One region of the Erwinia sp. CGal63 genome, then DNA from elsewhere that is predicted to be linked to it. Evidence: predicted binding sites of a transcription regulator. Region 1 holds the regulator's gene; the other holds the start of a gene.
The links. Region 1 encodes LexA, which represses DNA repair genes until DNA is damaged. Its sites were predicted from a motif close to TNCTGTATGTACATACAGNA; they were not measured.
Positions count from the first base shown of each region.

Region 2: MKZ79_RS02795 (YebG family protein) is a predicted target of LexA. The motif match lies at 5,181-5,200, and genes of this name have one in related genera.

Region 1 covers NZ_JAKUMN010000003.1:28,143-35,927, reverse strand. Annotated here, with positions in the region: gene pspG (envelope stress response protein PspG) at 1-124, opposite strand, end outside; gene dusA (tRNA dihydrouridine(20/20a) synthase DusA) at 337-1,332, opposite strand; gene MKZ79_RS11425 (conjugal transfer protein TraF) at 1,446-2,690, opposite strand; gene zur (zinc uptake transcriptional repressor Zur) at 3,151-3,666, shown strand; gene MKZ79_RS11415 (CsbD family protein) at 3,789-3,998, opposite strand; gene lexA (transcriptional repressor LexA) at 4,381-4,989, opposite strand; gene MKZ79_RS11405 (diacylglycerol kinase) at 5,100-5,462, opposite strand; gene plsB (glycerol-3-phosphate 1-O-acyltransferase PlsB) at 5,591-7,785, shown strand, end outside.
Region 2 covers NZ_JAKUMN010000001.1:653,357-661,141, forward strand. Annotated here, with positions in the region: gene pyk (pyruvate kinase) at 1-270, opposite strand, end outside; gene zwf (glucose-6-phosphate dehydrogenase) at 868-2,343, shown strand; gene MKZ79_RS02780 (hypothetical protein) at 2,596-2,886, shown strand; gene MKZ79_RS02785 (bifunctional 4-hydroxy-2-oxoglutarate aldolase/2-dehydro-3-deoxy-phosphogluconate aldolase) at 3,197-3,835, shown strand; gene purT (formate-dependent phosphoribosylglycinamide formyltransferase) at 3,900-5,078, opposite strand; gene MKZ79_RS02795 (YebG family protein) at 5,217-5,555, shown strand; gene MKZ79_RS02800 (sugar phosphate isomerase/epimerase family protein) at 5,634-6,464, opposite strand; gene MKZ79_RS02805 (tellurite resistance TerB family protein) at 6,667-7,317, shown strand; gene MKZ79_RS02810 (prolyl oligopeptidase family serine peptidase) at 7,434-7,785, shown strand, end outside.

The sequences.
Region 1 (7,785 bases):
CCATCAACAAGCCCGCGAACATCATCACCACGCTGGCGACGATAAGCGCCAGAATAATCCCCAGCAGCGAAACGCCGGTCATCAGCAGCATCACAAAAAAGCCAAGAACAAAGAAGATTTCCATCAGTCTCTCCCCATTAAAGATCCTCAGCATTTATGCAAGTTGCGTGCCAACACTGCTATTAACATAACCTAATGAAAGTATTGAAAAATATAAAACCACGTCAATTGCGCCGTGGTCAATATCCCTGTTACCTGGTGTGAATTTGACCAGGCTTTTATCCTTTCATGACTATTTATAGCTATAACGGCGTCAGGAAAGAGAGAGTCGGCAGATTAAACTGCTGTCGGCACCTTATCCGCTACCAGCGCCAGTGCTGCTTCCACAGTTTCCACGTTGGCGCCGGCCTTGTGGGCATTTTCGCTCAGATAGCGACGCCACTGGCGGGCGCCCGGAATACCCTGGAACAGGCCAAGCATATGGCGGGTGATATGGCCCAGATAGGTGCCCTGCGCCAGTTCACGCTCGATATAAGGATACATTGAGCGCACTACCGCTACCGGATCGATCGCGGGTCGATCGCTGCCGAACAGCTCGCGATCGACTTCCGCCAGCATTCCCGGATTCTGATAGGCTTCACGACCCACCATTACGCCATCCACATGCTGCAAGTGCGCTTTGGCTTCCGCCAGTGATTTGATACCGCCGTTAATCGACATCGTCAGATGCGGGAAATCGCGCTTCAGTTGATACACGCGTTCATAGTCCAGCGGCGGGATCTCGCGGTTCTCTTTCGGGCTGAGGCCGGAAAGCCAGGCTTTACGCGCGTGGATAATAAACATCTCGCAGCCGCCCTGTTCCGACACCTGACGGATAAAATCGCACAGGAACTCGTAGCTGTCCTGCTCGTCGATGCCGATACGGGTTTTCACCGTAACGGGGATCGATACGCGATCGCGCATCGCCCTAACGGCATCCGCCACCAGCGCCGCTTCGCCCATCAGGCAGGCGCCGAAACGCCCGTTCTGTACGCGATCCGACGGGCAGCCGACATTCAGGTTAATTTCGTTATAGCCGCGCGCCTGCGCCAGCTCGGCACATTGCGCCAGCGCCAGCGGATCGCTGCCGCCAAGCTGCAGCGCTACCGGCTGCTCTGCCTGGTTCCAGGCAAGATAGTCGCCTTTGCCGTGAATAATGGCGCCGGTCGTGACCATTTCGGTGTAAAGCAGCGCCTGGCCGGTCAGCTGACGATGAAAGTAGCGACAGTGGCGATCGGTCCAGTCCAGCATTGGGGCGACGGAAAAACGGTGGGCAGGTAAATTCTGGGTCATAAAACGCGCGGGCTCTGATTAACAAATGACGATAATGTGCGCAATGATACCATGCCGGGCGGCAATCGCTAAGCGGACGATGCGGGCGCAGCAGCGCTGCGCCCGAAAAGCAATCAGAAGGTAAAGTTCAGCTGGGCGACGGCGCCCCAGGTGTTGTCGTTGCCGCGCATCCCGGCCAGATCCAGATGCACCTTGTTAAACGGCGACAGGCCAAAGCCAGCGGTCGCCACGTTGGTGTCGTTGGATTTCATATCGGCGCGATAGCCCGCACGCAGCTGCAGCCAGCTTAACACGCGATATTCCACGCCTGCGCCTGCATACTGGCTGTCTTCCACCGTTTTAAAGCGTTTGGTCGGCGTGGCGTCAACGTCCAGCGCCGCCGTCAGCCGCTCGGTATGATAAGAAACGCCTGGCGTCACTACCGGCCGGATCTGGTAAGTGTCCTTATAGCCGTTCACCTCGCGGGTATCGATATCGCGCGCAATCAGGTTCTGCGCGCTGACGCCTAGCGTCCAGTGGTCGCCGACATCGGTCGCCACGCCGGCATCCATGTTGAACCCGGTATTGGAGTTCTTGTAGCGGCCTTTGGTGAAGTCCGACTTGTCGTAGTTATAGACAGAGGCGCTGTAGTTATAGAGGTAAGTCTTCTGGATCTTCGGCGTGATGCCGAAAGAAACCGGATGACCGGCAACATTGAATTCGTGCGCCACGGCCACGCCGTAATCGTAAACAATCGCACCGCGCCCCAGCGCCGCAGAGGTCAGATTATCCTGATCGCCGGGCAGCGGCAGCCTGGTGCCGTCGGCGATGCCCTGCAGATAATCGATATCGCCCTGGGTGACATCCGCCGTTACGTGTGCCGTACCGTAAGCTTTCGCCACGAATGCAAAAGGCAGCACTTCGTTCGGGACGGTGACCGCAACCGCCGCACCAGCCGTAGCCCAGGACTTACTGCCCTTGATGCCGCGCAGTTGATTAGCCAAATCGCCTGCCGCCGCCTGGACGCGCGGGTAGTCAGTCAGCAAACTTAAAGGATCCTGACGAGCGATATCCTGATAGCGATCAACGCTGTCGGTCAGATCGTCCACCTTGTCGATCAGCTTGTTTTTATCGCTCAGCTGCGCGCCGACGGCGGGAAGAATAATGCTGACATTATCCTCCGGCTGGGCTTTGGTCATCAGCGCCGGGTTAGCCAGCACCGCCGTCCCGTAAGTTGAAGAGGCCACGCCTGTTCCGCCCATCGCATCGTTACGGGCATCATAATAGCTGCCTGCGGCAAGCGCGCTTAACGGAGCCAGCAGCAGTACGGGAAAAACAGCCGGTCGGGCGAATCTGTTCAGCTTGAATTTTTTGACCATTTACCTCTAACCCTTCAACAATAAGAAGACTGCGCCTGAAGCGCGACCAGTACAATTAACCGTATAATGGGCCGAACCGCGGTAAGTCATTAGCCTGAACTAAGTCAAATTACCGGGGTTTTTCTGCTCATTGCACGGCTTTTAATCTGCTATCCGGCTTAAAAATCAACGGGTTTTTGCTGCGTGATGCGGGAAATGTTTACAAATATTTATGTAAATGTAGTTAAAACATTTCAAAACACAACGCCGTTTATCACTTTATTAAGTTAAAAATGGTACAGATTTGACGCTCGAACGATAAGTTTACCGCCAGCGTATCTGCCTGAAATTTCAGCGGCGCGGAAAAGAGAGAGTGGGCGGTCTGTCGCAGACCAGCAGGCAGCAAGCGGGAAAGGCGGAAGCGCGGTGTTTTTATCAGCATTGTGATAATATAACGCGCTAAGCCAGCCTGGGGAGAACTATGAATATTAACAGTCCTGAAAACATCTTGTCGCAGGCGGAAACCATCTGCCAGCAGCGCAACGTCAGGCTGACGCCTCAGCGTCTGGAAGTGCTGCGGTTGATGAGCCAGCATCACGGCGCGATTAGCGCCTACGACCTGTTGGATCTGCTGCGCGCCAGCGAACCGCAGGCCAAGCCGCCTACCGTCTATCGGGCGCTGGACTTTCTGCTGGAGCAGGGTTTCGTACATCGCGTCGAATCGACCAACAGCTACGTTGTCTGTCATCACTTTGAAGAGCCTTCGCATACCTCGGCCATGCTGATTTGCGATCGCTGCGGCGCGGTGGCGGAACAACATGCGGAAGGCGTCGAAGCTATTTTGCAGTCGCTGGCGCAAGCTACCGGTTTCGCGCTGACCAATAGCGTGATTGAAGCGCATGGCCTGTGCGGCAGCTGTGTGGAAGTGGAAGCCTGCCAGCATCAGGATGAGTGCCAGCACGATCATACGCTCGGCAGTAAAAAGCGCGGTCGTTAAAAAGCATAAGCTTCAGAGAAACTTAAGCGGCGCCGCCGCTATAAAAGAACAAGGGCAGCGCCGAAAGCGCTGCCCTTGCTGTAACGTCTTACGGGCTTGCTGCCCCTGTGCACGTTATTTTATCAGAAGCGATGCTTGTTAGTGGTTTCCCAGTCGCCCAGCTCTTTCTCAGCCTGGTCTTTGGTGTAACCGTAACGCTCCTGAATTTTACCGACCAGCTGATCGCGTTTACCTTCTACGACAGTCATGTCGTCATCGGTCAGCTTGCCCCACTTCTCTTTTACTTTACCCTTCAACTGTTTCCAGTTACCGCCGGCTTCGTCTTTATTCATCTTGTTTCTCCTTAACCTTAGGTGATAACAGCTTATCGTTACTGCAAAACTACTGACAGCAACATAAAACGCTGCCTAAGTGCGTAACGTACAGATAATTGTAGTAGAAGATAGCGGGTTTGCACGGCGAGACGGCCTGATTTTGCAAAAAAAGCGAAGCGGCACGGCAGAGAAGTAGAAAAAATAAGGATAATCAATGCGTAACGAGAAAAAACAAAAGCGCAACAAAAGGGAAAGCGGAGATAACCGGAAAAAGCGGTGATTAAAAAGCCATCGTTCGCAGGCTATGCATCGAACGATTATCAGACTGCATTGCGCGATATAAAGAGAGGAAGTAACGAATGCGCCGCCTTAACGACGGCGCAGAGGCAGAAGCGTGCTTTTACAGCCAGCTACCGTTGCGGATGACGCCAACGGCCAGGCCTTCGATAGAGAAGGTCTGCTGGCGCAGATCGACCACGATCGGCTTGAATTCACTGTTTTCCGGCAGCAGATGCACAATGTTGCCCTGCTTTTTCAGGCGTTTTACCGTGACTTCGTCATCGATGCGCGCCACCACGACCTGGCCGTTACGCACGTCCTGGGTCTTGTGTACGGCCAGCAGATCGCCATCCATAATGCCGATGTCTTTCATCGACATACCGCTGACGCGCAGCAGGAAGTCGGCGCCCGGTTTAAAAAGATCCGGATCGACCTGGTAGTGGCCTTCAATATGCTGTTCCGCCAGCAGCGGCTCGCCCGCCGCTACGCGGCCAATCAGCGGCAGCCCGTCTTCGTCTTCCATCATCAGGCGGATACCGCGCGATGCGCCGGAGACGATCTCGATAACGCCTTTGCGCGCCAGCGCCTTCAGGTGTTCTTCAGCCGCATTCGGGGAACGGAAGCCGAGCTGCGTGGCGATCTCTGCCCGCGTCGGCGGCATGCCGGTCTGGTTGATATGCTGGCGTATCAGGTCGTAGACCTGCTGCTGCCTTGCCGTTAATGCTTTCATCCCGCCCCCTGGTTGTTTATACAGTCGACTGTGAGTATATACAGGTATTTCGCCGTTGAAAACCTCAAGTCGGATAAAAAACGTCACTTATTGCCATTTCAGCGCGGCGGTTAGCGGGTAAGCAGCACGCTCAGCCAGACGAAGACCGCCAGTAAAATCGCCAGCAGCACCGCCGCCGAGCCCATATCTTTCGCGCGACCGGAAAGCTCGTGGAACTCGTTGCCCAGCCTGTCGACCACGGCTTCAATCGCGCTGTTCAGTACTTCCACGATAATCACCAAGGCTACGGAGCCTATCAGCAGCACTCTTGCCAGCGGAGCGACGTCCAGCCAGCAGGCGATTGCTATCGCCACCACGGCGGCAACGACTTCCTGACGGAAAGCGGCTTCAAACTGCCAGGCCGCCCGCAGCCCTTTCCATGAATACCCTGCTGCTTTAATGATCCGTGTTAAACCTGAGGCGTTATTTGCCATAATCAGGGAACCCTTTGTTCTGTTTAACGTCAATGTCAGGGTAGCGCACATTATGCAACACCACAGATCTCGTTTACGGATTCTGGTATGCTTGCCGCGCTTTGCTAACAAGAGGCTTTATGTTGTCTATGTCAGGTTGGCGTAATTTATATTACAACTTATTGAATTTACCAGTAAAAATGCTGGTAAAAAGTAAGGCGATCCCCGCTGAGCCGGTCGCTGAACTGGGGCTGGATACGTCGCGCCCCATTATGTATGTACTGCCGTATGATTCAAAGGCCGATCTGCTGGCGCTGCGCGAGCAGTGCCGCAAAGAGGATCTTCCCGATCCCCTGGAGCCGCTGGAGATCGACGGCACGCTGCTGCCGCGCTACGTCTTTATTCACGACGGCCCGCGCGTCTTCCCCTATTACGCGCCGAATCTGGAATCCGTTAAAACGTTCCATGACTATCTGGATCTCCATCGCAGCAATCCGCTGCTGGACGTGCAGATGGTGCCGGTGTCGGTAATGTTTGGTCGTGCGCCTGGCCGCGAGGTTCAGGGCGAGAGCCAGCCGCATCTGCGCGTGCTGAACGGTATTCAGAAGTTTATCGCCGTACTGTGGCTGGGACGCGACAGCTTTGTACGCTTCTCGCCGATGGTTTCGCTGCGCCGTATGGCCACCGAGCACGGCACCGATAAAACCATCGCCCAGAAACTGGCGCGCGTGGCGAGAATGCATTTTGCCCGCCAGCGCCTCGCGGCGGTTGGCCCGCGCCTGCCCGTGCGTCAGGATCTGTTCAACAAGCTGCTGCAGTCGAAAGCGATTGCAAAAGCGGTAGAGGACGAAGCGCGCAGCAAAAAGATCTCCCATGAGAAAGCGCAGCAGAACGCTATCGAACTGATGGAAGAGGTCGCGGCGGACTTCTCCTACGAGGCTATCCGTCTGACCGACAGGATTATGGGCTGGACGTGGAGCAAGCTTTATCAGGGCATCAACGTCAACGGCGGCGAGCGCGTGCGCCAGCTGGCGCAGGACGGTCATGAAATCGTCTATGTGCCGTGCCATCGCAGCCATATGGACTATCTGCTGCTCTCTTACGTGCTCTATCATCAGGGCCTGGTGCCGCCGCATATCGCCGCCGGCATCAACCTCAACTTCTGGCCGGCCGGCCCGATTTTCCGTCGTCTCGGCGCCTTCTTTATTCGCCGTACCTTTAAGGGCAATAAGCTTTATTCCACCGTGTTCCGCGAATATCTGGGCGAGCTGTTCACCCGTGGCTATTCCGTGGAATATTTTGTGGAAGGTGGTCGTTCCCGTACCGGACGCCTGCTCGATCCGAAAACCGGCACGCTGTCGATGACGATCCAGGCGATGCTGCGCGGCGGCAACCGTCCTATCACGCTGGTGCCTATCTATATCGGCTACGAGCACGTGATGGAGGTTGGCACCTATGCGAAGGAGCTGCGCGGCGCCACCAAAGAGAAAGAAGGCTTTATGCAGATGGTGCGCGGGCTGCGCAAGCTGCGTAATCTGGGCCAGGGCTACGTGAACTTTGGCGAACCGCTGCCGCTGGTTAACTATCTGAACAAGAACGTGCCGGAATGGCGCGACTCTATCGATCCGATTGAGTCCCAGCGTCCGGCCTGGCTGACGCCCGCGGTTAACGATATCGCCCAGCGCGTTATGGTTCGCATCAACAACGCCGGCGCGGCCAACGCCATGAACCTGTGCGTGACGGCGCTGCTGGCCTCGCGCCAGCGTTCGCTGACCCGCGAGCAGCTGGTGGAACAGCTGGAATGCTATACCCAGCTGCTGCGCAACGTGCCCTATTCGCCGGACGCCACCGTGCCGGAGATGACGCCGGAAGCGATGCTGGATCACGCGTTAAGCATGAATAAGTTCGAGATTGAGCAGGACAATATCGGCGAGATTATCGTGCTGCCGCGCGAGCAGGCGGTGTTGATGACCTACTACCGCAACAACGTCCATCATATGCTGGTGATGCCGTCGGTGATTGCGGTGATCCTGATGCAGCATCAGGAACTGACGCGCGCCGAGCTGCTGCGCCAGGTCAGCGTGATCTACCCGATGCTGAAAAGCGAGCTGTTCCTGCACTGGGAAAAAGACGATTTGCCGGGCCTGCTGGATTCGCTGGTCAGCGAGATGGCGCGCCAGAATCTGCTGATCGCCGACGAACAGACGCAGACGCTGCGCCTCAGCCCTGCCCGTTTCCATACGCTACAGCTGCTGGCGGCTGGCGTGCGCGAGACGCTGCAGCGCTACGCCATCACTTTCTCAATTCTCAGCGCCAATCCTGCCATCAACCGCGGCACGCTGGA
Region 2 (7,785 bases), on a different contig from region 1:
CTGGGTGAGAAACACCTTGCCTTCTTTAAAGGTGGATACGCGAATTTTCGGGCCCTGAAGATCGCCCAGGATGGCCACGTGGCGGCCCAGTTTTGCCGCAATCGCACGCACGTTGCTGGCGCGCTGCATATGGTCTTCCGGCGTTCCATGTGAGAAGTTAAGTCGAACCACGTTGGCGCCGGCAGCGATAATTTTTTCGAGGTTGTTGTCGCGATCGGTAGCCGGACCCAGGGTGGTAACGATCTTGGTTCTTCTTAAACGTCTGGACATGTGTGACTCCATTGACTTTGAAAGAGGTGTTGCCGCAGCAATTCCTGAAGAGCGCGGCCATTTTATAAGGGAAAGGCGTTCCGCTTCGACCTTTTCCCTGTAAATCCCTCAGGCTGGCTCGCCGCATAACAATATCACCCTAAGCGGGCGCTGGCATATCGTCGTGAGAAAAATTCTTTAATCTCTTATAAACGGCGGCGAGATGGGCATTTTGCTCGGATACTCGCCGCTTTAGCGTTTATATATTTTGTCGATTTCAGTCAAAGGGGAAATCGATAGCCGCCGACGTCGCGGGATAGCGTCACGGAGTAACGCTGACGTCGCCGTTTCGCCGCCGTTTGCCGCGAGTTATCACTTTTATGCGCAAAAAACGGCCTGTTACGCCGATACGAAAGCTAACAAAAAAGTGGAAAGATTAAGCACATTCTGTCCGCGTATTGGCCAGCAAATCGGTGTGAACCTGGCTACGCTGTGCTGGCGAAGCGCAGTCAGGTTTACGCAGACCCGGCAAAAGCAGTACATTGTATTGAAAGAAAATCAAAAAAGCCTGACCGCGCCGGGATTCGCTGGTCGGGTCATCCCAATGAGGAGAATAGAATGGCGGTTACACAAACAGCCCAGGCATGCGATCTGGTGATTTTTGGTGCCAAAGGCGATCTTGCACGCCGGAAACTGTTGCCTTCCCTGTATCAGCTGGAGAAAGCCGGTCAGATTCACGAAGAGTCGCGCATTATCGGCGTAGGCCGTGCGGAGTGGGATAAAGCGGCCTACACCAAAGTCGTGCGTGAAGCGCTGGAAACCTTTATGAAGGAAACCATCGACGAAGCGCTGTGGGACAAGCTGAGCAGCCGGCTTGATTTCTGCAATCTGGACGTGAACGACGCGGCGCACTTCACCCGCCTGGGTAAAATGCTCGATCAGAAAAAGCGCGTAACCATCAACTATTTCGCTATGCCGCCAGGGACTTTCGGCGCGATCTGTAAAGGATTGGGCACGGCTAAGCTGAACGCGCAGCCTGCGCGCGTGGTCATGGAGAAGCCGCTGGGCACCTCGCTGGAAACCTCTCGCGAGATCAACGACCAGGTCGGCGAATATTTCGAAGAGAACCAGGTTTTCCGTATCGACCACTATCTGGGTAAAGAGACGGTGCTGAACCTGTTGGCGCTGCGCTTCGCCAACTCGCTGTTCGCCGCCAACTGGGACAACCGTACTATCGATCACGTGCAGATCACCGTGGCGGAAGAGGTGGGTATCGAGGGACGCTGGGGCTACTTTGATAAAGCGGGCCAGATGCGCGACATGATCCAGAACCACCTGCTGCAGGTGCTGACCATGATTGCGATGTCGCCGCCTGCGGATCTGACCGCTGACCGCATCCGTGACGAAAAAGTAAAAGTGCTGCGCTCGCTGCGCCGTATCGACCATACTAACGTGCGTGATAAAACCGTGCGCGGCCAGTACACTTCCGGCTTCGTACAGGGCAAAAAGGTGCCGGGCTACCTGGAAGAAGAAGATGCCAACAAATCCAGCAACACGGAAACCTTCGTCTCCATCCGCGTGGATATTGACGACTGGCGCTGGGCTGGCGTGCCTTTCTACCTGCGCACCGGCAAGCGTCTGCCGACCAAATGCTCCGAGGTCGTGGTCTACTTTAAAAACCCGGCGCTGAACCTGTTCAAGGATTCCTGGCAGGAGCTGCCGCAGAACAAGCTGACCATTCGTCTGCAGCCGGACGAGGGCGTTGATATCCAGATCCTGAACAAAGTGCCGGGTCTGGATCACAAGCACAATCTGCAGACCACCAAGCTTGATCTGAGCTTCTCGGAAACCTTTAACCAGTCGCATCTGGCCGACGCCTATGAGCGTCTGCTGCTGGAAACGATGCGCGGCATCCAGGCGCTGTTTGTGCGTCGCGACGAGGTAGAGGAAGCCTGGAAGTGGGTCGACTCCATTATGGAAGCCTGGGCGGCGGATAACGAAGCGCCTAAGCCTTATCAGGCGGGCACCTGGGGGCCGGTCGCTTCCGTGGCGATGATCACCCGCGATGGTCGCTCCTGGAACGAGTTCGAATAAGCCCCTCAGCCTGTTCCGCTACCGAAAATCGTTCGGTGGCGGAACGGTTTCCCGTCACGAAATGATATTCTTCAGAAACCGCAATAACCTTCAGCAACCAATATTAAATATAATAAACTCTCTTTCCAGATACATATTAAATGAATTTCTTTACATCGGGACTTAAGATATTAGAATCACACCTGCCTGAATAATTGTTATTTATGGCATGTTATAGTTTTAGTTCTTATTAATAAGATTAAGGATAAACCAATGAGAATGTTAATGGATTTTGAAATAGCGTCTGTCTCCGGCGCCGGTAGCTGCGACTCAACAACCACTACGACAGGAGGCTCTCCGGTGGCGCCGCGTGAGCCAGCTGCAGGCATGACGGGCAAAGCGATGCTCAGCGACGGCAGCAAATATGAAAGCGCTTATGAAGGAGATATTTTTGCGGCCTGGGATGCATGGAATGCACAACTTGAAACGCTTAGCGGTAGAACTTATTCAGTATTCGCTGTTCATGGGAATAACAACTCCTCTGCTTCTGCCATAGCACTCTGATAATTAACATCGATTAATTTAATTTCTGTGGTTACGGAAGGGCGGCTTTATTTTACAGAAAGGAAAATAGTCTGAATTTCGTAACCTTTTAATCTTTTTTAAGCTTATTTTTTATGAAAATGTACGGCCACTCTGGCCCGGGCAGACTATGCTCCTGAAAAATGAACCGCAGTTTCAAAAACAGATTTCACGCATGGACGAAGCCGCTAAAAATCCTGTATGGTAGACAGCTTCCGGACGCCGCGCGCGTCGTTTTTGCCCGCCTCGCTGGTAACAGGGAACAGGCAGGCCTGAAAGGAGAAGCAGGACGATGAGTAACTGGAAAACAAGCGCTGAACAAATTCTGACTACTGGCCCGGTTGTGCCGGTTATCGTAGTCAACAAGCTGGAACATGCGGTGCCGATGGCGAAAGCGCTGGTGGCGGGCGGCGTGAAAGTACTGGAAGTGACGCTAAGAACCGCCTGCGCTATGGATGCGATAAAAGCGATGATCGCGGAAGTGCCTGAAGCCATTGTTGGCGCGGGAACGGTGCTGAACGTACAGCAGCTGCGGGAAGTCACCAATGCGGGCGCAAAATTTGTTATCAGTCCCGGCATTACTGAGCCGCTGCTGAAGGCCGCTGTGGATGGGCCCATTCCGCTGATCCCGGGTATCAGCACCGTATCAGAACTGATGGCCGGTATGGATCATGGCCTGCGCGAGTTTAAATTCTTTCCGGCGGAAGCCAACGGCGGCGTCAAGGCGCTGCAGGCGATTAGCGGGCCTTTCCCGCAGGTGCGCTTTTGTCCAACCGGCGGCATCTCTCCGGCCAACTATCGCGACTATCTGGCGCTGAAAAGCGTGCTTTGCATCGGCGGTTCCTGGCTGGTGCCTGGCGACGCGCTGGAGGCGGGCGATTACGATCGTATTACGCAGCTGGCGAAAGAAGCCGTGGCGGGCGCGCGCTAACAGCGCGGCTGGCAGGAAAACAGGATGGCCTGAGCCATCCTTTTTTACGGATGCCGCCTGAACCTCAGCCGCTGACTTTCACGCCGGCGGCGCAGGTCACGGCACGTTTTACGGCATCATCGATATCGTCGCCGGTAGCCAGCGCTACGCCCATCCGGCGCTTGCCGCGCACCTCGGGCTTGCCGAACAGGCGCAGCTGCAGGCCCGCGCCCAGTACCGCTTCCAGATTGGCGAACTGCACGTTGTCGCTCTCCAGCTCCGGCAGGATAACCGCAGAGGCCGCTGGCCCGTACTGGCGAATGCCGCCAACCGGCAAACCCAGGAAAGCGCGAACGTGCAGCGCGAACTCGGACAGATCTTGCGAAATCAGCGTCACCATACCGGTATCATGCGGGCGAGGAGAAACTTCGCTGAAGATCACTTCGTCACCGCAGACAAACAGCTCGACGCCAAACAAACCGTGGCCGCCCAGCGCGGTAACGACTTTTTCCGCAATCTGCTGCGCGCGCTGCAACGCCAGTTCGCTCATCTGCTGCGGCTGCCAGGATTCCCGATAGTCGCCATCTTCCTGACGATGGCCGATTGGCGCGCAGAAGTGGATGCCGTCAACGGCGCTGACGGTAAGCAGCGTAATCTCAAAATCAAATTTCACTACGCCTTCAACAATCACGCGGCCGGCACCAGCACGACCGCCTTGCTGTGCATATTCCCACGCGGCGGCCAGTTCGCCCGCTTCGCGAATAAAGCTCTGGCCTTTACCCGAGGAGCTCATCACCGGCTTAACGATGCAGGGGAAACCAATTTCCTGCGCGGCCTGATTAAAATCCGCCACGTTATCGGCAAAGCGATAAGAAGAGGTCGGCAGAGCGAGCTCTTCGGCCGCCAGGCGACGGATGCCTTCGCGGTTCATGGTCAGACGGGCGGCACGCGCCGTAGGGACAACGCGCTGTCCCTGTTTTTCCAGCTCAATCAGCATATCGGTAGCGATAGCCTCGATTTCCGGCACGATATAGTCCGGACGCTCCTGCGCCACCAGCGCTTTCAGGGCTTCGCCATCCAGCATATTGATCGTGTGGCTGCGGTGAGCGACCTGCATCGCTGGCGCGTCGGCATAGCGATCGACTGCGATAACTTCCACGCCCAGACGCTGACATTCCAGCGCCACTTCTTTGCCCAGCTCGCCCGAGCCGAGCAGCATTACGCGAGTCGCCGCAGGGCGCAGCGCAGTACCCAGAGTTGTCATAAATCTCTACCTGATTGAGGGAAAAAACGCGGCCGCAGTATAAACGAAAACGATTGCGCGATCATCCGATTTCCGGGCTTGAGAAAACTTCCTGGTCTGATATACTGTATAAAAATACAGTTAAACGAGGTGGGCACTATGGCTGTTGAAATCAAATTTGTTGTCGTCAGAAAAGGTGAGGAAAAGATGACTTTCGCCAGTAAGAAAGAAGCCGACGCTTATGACAAAATGCTCGATATGGCCGAAGTGTTCTGCGACTGGCTGAGCGCGGCGCCGCTGGAGATGGACGAGAATCAGCGCGAGGCGCTGGGTATGTTCCTGTCGGAAAACAAAGATGCCGTCCAGCATATTCTGCGTACCAGTAAAATGCCGGAAGCGGAGCGCTCGCGTCCCGTGGCAGCGGTAGCAGAAATCGCGGCTGAAGATGTCGACGCGGAAGAGAAGAAGCCCAAAGCGGGCCGCAGTAAAGCGGCCTGACGGCGCGTCGCTGCAAATAAAAAGCCTGTCCGCAGACAGGCTTCAGGTTGCCGGGTAAAGTAAACCTTTTGTCAGGCGTCAGTCAGGCGATATCTGCGCGCAACAGCGCTTCAGGGCGTGCATCGCTTCTCTGGCTGCCTCCGTCGGCGCCTGCTGTTTAATCTCATCATTAAAGACCTCCAGGCCGATTGGGCCGCTATAGCCTTCCTTCTGCAGATAATCCAGCAGCGTATAGAGCGGGAAATTCCCCCGGCCCGGCAGCAGGCGATGATGTCGCGCCGTATCCACCAGTTCGCTTCCTGAGGGCAGGGTAGCCAAATCGGAAAGCTGCACCAGAAAAATTTTCTCCATCGGGATGCCGTTTAAATCGGCGACGGTACGGTTACGCACAAAAATATGGAAGGCGTCCACCACCAGCCCTAAATTAGGCTCGTTAACACGCTGTACCAGCTGCCATGCGGCGGCCGTCGTGTTGATGTGCGTGCTCCACGCCATTGCTTCGAAAGCGACCCGTAGCCCGCGCTTTCCCGCTTCCTGCACCAGCCAGCGAATATCCTCTTCCTCGCGCTCGGCGACGCACTCTTTTTGCGTCGAGGCCGGCGTCAGCAGCGTAGTCGCGCCCAGTTTCACCGCCGTATCCATCATTTTAATAGCGTCCTGACGCTTCTCCTGCCGCTGCTCATCCGGCGCGCCGTCAAAGTCCAGCAGTACCTGATAATCCGTCAGGGCGATACGCTGATTATCCAGCAGGCTGGCCACATCCTGCGCGGCTCCTTTAGCTGACTCCACATCCTGCCGCCACAGCTCCAGCTGAGTGAATCCTGCCTGCGCGGCGGCAATGATTTTCTCTTCCGTCGTGCCGCCCAGTAAAACCGTATTAATAAATAATGGGTTATTTTGAAAACGCATTTCTTCCCCTTATCAGCTGTGTCTGCGAAACAAACCGGCGGGAAACGGTCCGACCTTTTGACTCCCGCCTGTCTACAAGTATAGCGAGTCGCGTTATTCCGCCAGCGGCGGCAGGGCAATAAAGGTTTTCCAGGCTTTGCCTGACTTGACGCTTGCTGACAATAACCGCTTTATGCTAGTCATTATTTAACAAGGAGCAAATATGACTAACTGGCTGCAACAAATTCAAAACGTGCTGGGCAATGTAAAAGGCAAGAGCGATGGCGAAGGGCTAAGCAAAATGCTGGCGCCAGGCGCGCTGGGCGGACTGGCTGGTCTGCTTATTACCAGTAAATCCTCACGCAATTTGCTGAGCAAATATGGCAAAAACGCGTTGATTGTTGGCGGCAGCGCGGCGGCTGGCGCACTGCTCTGGAACAAATATAAACAGCGGATCAGCGAAACGCGTCATGATGAACCGCAGTTCGGCCAGCAGGCTACGGCGGTCGAGCGTCGCGCTGAGCGGCTGGTACAGGCGCTGGTCTTCGCTGCTAAAAGCGATGGTCATATTGACGCGCAGGAGCGTAAAGCGATTGACGAACATATTCATCAGGCGGGCCTCGGAAAAGAGGGCGAGCAGCTGATTCAGCGTGCTATGGATATGCCGCTCGATCCCAAAATGCTGGCGCAGGACGTAAAGAATGAAGAAGAGGCGCTGGAAGTCTATTTCCTCAGCAACCTGGCAATTGATGTCGATCACTTTATGGAGCGCAGCTATCTGCAGGCGCTGGGCGATGAGCTAAAAATTCCGCAGGACGTCCGCGACAGCATGGCAAAAGATATTCAGCAGGAGAAACAAAAGCTGAGCGCCTGACCACTTTCCGACCGACGCGCCTGATTATCAACTCTTATCGCTGCGCCGCGCTTGGCAATCATCGTCGTAGCTGCCACCCTTACTCTGTATAACTGATTCAGCGGGGCAGCAGAATGATAAAACCACCAGTCGCCAGAAAGATCCCTTATGAGATGAGCGCTCACGGCGAAACGCGTATCGATAACTACTACTGGCTGCGTGACGACAAGCGCGAAGATCCGGCCGTGCTGGACTATCTGCACGCAGAAAACGATTATGGCCAGGCGGTGATGCACACGCAGCAGGCGTTGCAGGATAAGCTGCTGAAGGAGATGGTCGATCGCGTGCCGCAACGCGACAGCTCCGTGCCGTACGTGAAAAACGGCTATCGGTACCAGCGTCGCTACGACGAAGGCAATGAGTACGCTGTTTATACTCGTCAGCCGGAGGAAACGGCGACGCCGGATGAGTGGGAGATCCTGGTCGACG